Regions from separate parts of the Priestia sp. JV24 genome, predicted to be linked through region 2. Evidence: a T-box and tRNA genes for the amino acid it is inferred to sense, from the RefSeq annotation. Region 2 holds a T-box; the other holds one or more tRNA genes.

Region 1 (3,197 bases), on a different contig from region 2:
CTTTGCAATTGTTCCCACAAAATCAACCGCTCTAATTTTCTTTTTCTTTCCTCCGTTAAAATACAGCTTCATAATGTCTTTATTTAATGACTCGCTTTTATCTTTTTTAACTTCTGGACGCTCATTGATTTTTTCAGTAAAAGCGGATGCTGCCTGCTGTACTTCTTCTTTAGAAGGAGGAGTAGATGTTGAAATTGAAAAACCGATATATTCTTCAATTTCCGATAGCATTCTCTCTTCATAAGGCGTTACAAATGTGATAGCCTTCCCTTTTTTACCGGCACGTCCCGTTCTTCCTGTACGGTGAACGTAGCTTTCTTTTTCTAACGGAAGGTCATAGTTAATAACGTGTGTGATATTATCAATATCAATTCCTCTCGCAGCTACATCTGTTGCCACTAAATAGCGAAATTTACCTTTTTTGAAATCATTCATAACCTCAAAACGGTCTTCTTGCACCATTGCCCCGTGAATTTTATCACAAGGATACCCAAGATCATCTAAATCATCTAACAGCGTATTTACCTGCTCTTGCGTGCGGCAAAAAATGATGCAGCTGTCCGGGTTTTCTACTGTGGTTACGTCTTTCAGCAGTTCAAATTTACGTTCGTTTTCTACTGATATAACAGAATGGTCAATCGTACTTGTCGTTAATCCATTCGCTTTGATTTCAACATCAACCGGCTTTTTCATATACTTGCGAGAAAGCTCTTCAATATCTTCAGGAAGCGTAGCGGAGAAAAGCATCGTTACACGCTCACTAGGAAGATGTTGAATAATTGCTTCTACTTGGTCAATAAAACCCATATTTAGCATTTCATCTGCTTCATCAATAACCAAATAACGAATTTTCTCTAATGCAAGCGTTTCTTTTTCTATATGATCAAGCACTCGCCCAGGCGTACCTACAACAATATGTGTTTTTTGCTTTAATTCTACTTTTTGCTTGGCAAACGGTGATTTTCCGTAGACAGCTGCTGCTTTAATTCGCTTAAAACGGCCGATATTTGTAATATCTTCTTTTACCTGCGCGGCCAGCTCTCGTGTAGGTGTTAACACTAAGGCCTGAGGCTTATTTTCTTCCCAATTAACTAATTCACACAGTGGAATACCAAAGGAAGCCGTTTTTCCACTTCCTGTTTGAGACTTCACGACAACATCTCTTTCTTCTAGCGCGATGGGAAGCACCTTGCTTTGTACTTCCGTAGGATGATTGTATTGCAGGCTAGAAAGCGCCTTAGCTACCTTGTCACTAAGACCATATTGACTAAAACTTCTTTGATTCATTTTGTACCCTCATTTATTTTAAATTAGTGATTATCTTTATCATGACCTGATGCACTATGTTTCATTATACTTTAATTCTTCTATACGCGCTCAAGATTTAATGTAACATTGATTTGTCAAACAAAAGAGAAAAGCCGCTCTCTTATTAATAAGAAAACGGCTTTGGTATGAGCGATGAGGGATTCGAACCCCCGACCCCATCCCTGTCAAGGATGTATTCTCCCACTGAACTAATCGCTCGTGATTAAACTTTGATTTAACAACATTTCTGTTATATCTGTTGAGATTATTATACATGTTTGACAATCTCTCTGCAATCAATTTTTAATCATAATATTTAAAACAATATCCCGTGGAATGTTGCTTGCCAGTTTTCAAATAATGGTGGATGGTTGGACGTTTGATATTTAATATTTCACTTGCATATCTTATTGAATCATAAACTGTTTTCTCATTATCTTTTATTGCAATTATTTTTTTGCTTAAACTTGATTTTCTTATTTTTGCTTTTAATTCATCTGTCTTTCGTTCCCCATTGCACCAACACCAATTATAATCGTCCTGATACTGAGCCATTAATTTCATTTCATAATAATAAGCTTTTTTGCCAGTATTAAAATAAGCAATAAATTCTACATCATATTCACCATTATGTTTTGCTACTTCATCAATCCACTTCTTTGGTCGTTTAATTCGTTCATATGCTCGGTTGGGATTGCCACCTTGCCAATTGGAACCAATATAAAAAACTGTGTTTGTATTTTTGAGCTTATGTACATATACGTAATATTTCATATTCATCTCTCCACAAATGCTTTTACTACTGTTGTATTGTACTTTTTTGAAATGTAAATGGATTTACGAAAAAAAACAAAAAAATGACCACTTAGCCATTAAGGTTAAGTAGTCATTTATATAATAAAATTTCTATTTTATTAATATTCAATAATTCAATCTAAAAAGAAAATGAATACGTAACAAATGAAAACAATAGCTTTTATAGCCATTGCCAGTATCTTATTCTTTAATAAACCACACTTTCTACATATCAACTCTTTTTGGCATATACTAAGCTAACTGCTAAAAACTTATTATGCTAAGCATGCTGATGTTGAGAAGGCACTTGCGATAGCAGAAAATCAAATTGACCACTCATGATGTTATTAATAAACTGGTCATCCTCTAATATTGCATCGTACAAAGAGGTCATCCAATAATTATCTCCAAATTTATTATATTCCTTAGTTCTTAAGACTCTTAGCATATTCTTTATTGTTTCAAATGCTAAAGATTTGTAATCAGAGATTGTTTTAATTATACCCACTAATTCTCCACTTGCTTTTTCTTGATATCTATCTAATAATTTTAGCCTATTAAAATGACTGGTAATCCTCTCAAAGGTTGTATTATCTATGTCATTTTTCTCTAACCAAAACCTAGCCCTAGGTATTTTATTAGCTTCTAAATAATGTAATTCTGTATAAAGAAATTTCACTGTTGGAATAGCGTCATAATATAAATTAACAATTTTTCGTTTATTGTTTTCCAACCAACATTCTGATTTTAAAAGATTACACCTTTCACAACTTGGAATTAAATTCAGTGGCATGACACTAAATTCTGGAAACGAACTTTTAGGAATATAATGGTCAAATGTATTTTGTTCACCAATTAAACAGTATGGACATGTCCCCTTAATTACTTCTCTTTGTATTTCCTTAATATTTGCTTTAACTACGCCTAAAGCTACATTGTTTCCATAACATGAGAGCAAAACCTTCTTAACTAGAGTCCTTTGATAAAATAAATTCTTTTCAACTTGAGATAGTTCCCTCTTATGATTAGAATATTCACTATACCTTGCATTCACCCTATTTTGAATAATGTTCATTACGCGTTTGTGCTTTTGG
Region 2 (3,197 bases):
TGGAAAGCTCGATCAGTGGAACGATGAAATGGAAGAAAAGGAAAAGATCCGGCTGGTTACGTCTCATGGAAAGCTATCGGCTAAACATTTTATCTATGACGAACGGGGAAATGGTTTTTTTATTAATTTTGAACATGCAAAAGATGCTTCACCGATTTATGATTTGGTCTCATTTTATTTCCGTACTCTTCGCACATACCCAGTAACTACCTATGACAGCTATGAGTGGTTTAGTACGTATGAAAAACATTTTGCTCTCAGAGAAGAGGAACGGCTGCTTTTACACAGTTATTTGGCGTTTCCAGAACCCTTGTATCAGTGTATCGTTCAATATAGGCAGCATAAAGAAAGTAAAACAGAGCTTGAACATATGCAGTCATTTATTCGAGCATACTGGCTGACGAAAAACATTGAACAGCTCAATATTAAAATATTTGAAGTAGATCAGCAAAAAAAAATGGCAGCGGAAGCAGCTGCACAAGCCCAAGCGAACGAATAGCGCTTGGGTTTTTAAATCCAGTCCGAATATAAAGCAACCGCTAGTATGGCAAGCAGTGCCAACAACAGTACATCAAAGGTTGTAGGGAAAAATAGTGTACGTATACCTTGAAAAATTGTTAAAGGAACGATAAACTGTCCACAAGCCGCTCCTGCTGTTTTGAGCCACCGCTGCAGCTGATACGAATTTACATTTATTCGTTTCTTCATTTGTACATGCCCCTTTCAATCCACGTGCCCAGGTTAAAGTAAGTATATGAAAAAAGAAAGAAATGGTGCCATTTTTTTGAGCGGACTCTTCATTTTATTTCCAAAATTAGCGAGTGAATGAAAAAATAAAGAGCAGAACAAAAAAATTATGAATATAATCGTAAAAAAGTGGAGAAGATTATTGACGATTCAACATTTTTTCATATAGTATAATTAAGAGAATTTCATACATAAATACAGTGAATAGGAAGAGTACGGGATGTTCGTCTTTCAGAGAGAGAAATCAGCTGCTGTGAGATTTCTTAAGAATGTGCACTCGGAATGTCGCCTATGAGTAGCTTTTTTGAACAGCTGCATAGCTCAGTAGAAAAAGCCGGTTAATCAACCGTTATGAAATGAAGTGTATAGGCTTATCAAACGGGATAGGTCTATAAAAAAAGGTGGTACCGCGAAATCAACTCCTTTCGTCCTTTTATTAGGAAAGGAGTTTTTTTATGTTTATAAAAGCTTTACACAGTTTCTAAAGACTGAAACTTTATATTATGGAGGTATACATTATGTCTGAAAAAGAAGTGACTCTTCCAACGAAGTATGATCCAAAAGCCGTTGAAGAAAATCGTTATCAGTATTGGTTAGACGGGAAGTTTTTTGAAGCAACAAATGATCCTGAAAAAGAGCCATATACAATTGTAATTCCACCCCCAAACGTAACGGGCAAGCTGCATTTAGGCCACGCTTGGGATACAACGTTACAAGACATCTTAACGCGTATGAAGCGCATGCAAGGCTATGACGTTTTATGGCTTCCTGGCATGGACCATGCGGGGATTGCAACGCAGGCAAAAGTAGAAGAAAAGCTTCGCAGCGAAGGGAAAAGCCGCTACGATCTAGGCCGCGAAAATTTTGTAGCCGAAACATGGAAATGGAAAGAAGAATATGCAAGCTTTATTCGCCAGCAGTGGTCGAAGCTAGGACTTGGCTTAGACTATTCACGCGAGCGCTTCACGCTTGATGAAGGCCTTTCTAAAGCAGTGCGCGAAGTATTCGTAACGCTTTACAAAAAAGGGTTAATCTATCGCGGAGAATATATTATTAACTGGGATCCAGCTACAAAAACAGCTCTTTCAGACATCGAGGTTATTTACAAAGATGTACAAGGTGCGTTTTATCATATGCGCTATCCGTTGGCAGATGGTTCTGGACATATTGAAATCGCAACAACTCGTCCTGAAACGATGCTAGGAGATACGGCTGTAGCTGTTCACCCTGAAGATGATCGCTATAAGCACTTAATCGGCAAAAAGGTTGTCCTTCCGATTGTAGGGCGTGAAATTCCTATCGTAGGCGATGATTATGTTGATATGGAATTCGGTTCTGGTGCGGTAAAAATTACGCCTGCTCATGACCCGAACGATTTTGAAATTGGAAACCGTCATAATTTAGAGCGTATTTTAGTGATGAATCAAGACGGTACGATGAATGACAAAGCAGGTAAATATGAAGGAATGGATCGTTTTGCTTGTCGTAAGCAAATTGTTAAAGACCTTCAAGAAGACGGCGTATTGTTCAACATTGAAGACCACATGCATTCAGTAGGTCATAGTGAACGAAGCGGTGCCGTTGTTGAACCTTATTTATCAACTCAATGGTTTGTAAAAATGCAGCCGTTAGCAGATAAAGCAGTAGATCTTCAAAAACAAGAAGAAAAAGTAAACTTTGTACCTGACCGTTTTGAAAAGACATACTTACACTGGATGGAAAATATTCGCGACTGGTGTATTTCGCGTCAGCTTTGGTGGGGACACCGCATTCCAGCTTGGTATCACAAAGAAACTGGAGAGGTATACGTAGATCATGAGGCTCCAGCAGATATCGAAAACTGGGAACAGGATTCAGATGTATTAGACACATGGTTCAGCTCAGCGCTATGGCCGTTCTCAACAATGGGCTGGCCGGATGTGGATGCAGCTGATTTCAAACGCTACTACCCAACAAATGTGCTTGTAACAGGCTATGACATTATCTTCTTCTGGGTATCTCGTATGATTTTCCAAGGTCTTGAATTTACGGGTAAACGTCCGTTTGACGATGTACTGATTCACGGTCTTGTCCGAGATGCTGAAGGTCGTAAAATGAGTAAATCACTTGGTAACGGCGTAGATCCAATGGAAGTAATCGAGAAATACGGTGCGGATTCTCTTCGCTACTTCTTATCTACAGGAAGCTCACCGGGACAAGATTTACGCTTCAGCTTTGAAAAAGTCGAAGCGACGTGGAACTTTGCAAATAAAATTTGGAATGCTTCTCGTTTTGCATTAATGAACATGGATGGCATCACATTTGAAGAGCTTGATTTATCAGGCGAAAAATACGTTGCCGATAAATGGATTTTAACGCGCTTAAATGAGACGATTGAGCACGTAACAAAATTAGCTGACAAATATGAATTCGGTGAAGTTGGACGCATTCTCTATAACTTTATTTGGGAT

The links. The T-box of region 2 lies ahead of OK414_RS24480 (valine--tRNA ligase). A T-box ahead of a tRNA ligase gene usually reads a tRNA of that ligase, here a tRNA-Val.
Region 1: it has a tRNA-Val gene. The T-box ahead of OK414_RS24480 (valine--tRNA ligase) is inferred to sense a tRNA for this amino acid. The anticodon was not compared.

What each region holds. Positions count from the first base shown of each region.
Region 1 is NZ_JAPCIN010000010.1:155,581-158,777, reverse strand. It holds gene OK414_RS03720 (DEAD/DEAH box helicase) at 1-1,287, opposite strand, end outside; tRNA gene OK414_RS03715 (tRNA-Val) at 1,456-1,527, opposite strand; gene OK414_RS03710 (NUMOD1 domain-containing DNA-binding protein) at 1,612-2,082, opposite strand; gene OK414_RS03705 (HNH endonuclease) at 2,384-3,197, opposite strand, start outside.
Region 2 is NZ_JAPCIN010000023.1:613,551-616,747, reverse strand. It holds gene ysxE (spore coat protein YsxE) at 1-499, shown strand, start outside; gene OK414_RS24485 (hypothetical protein) at 511-708, opposite strand; T-box leader at 939-1,183, shown strand; gene OK414_RS24480 (valine--tRNA ligase) at 1,266-3,197, shown strand, end outside.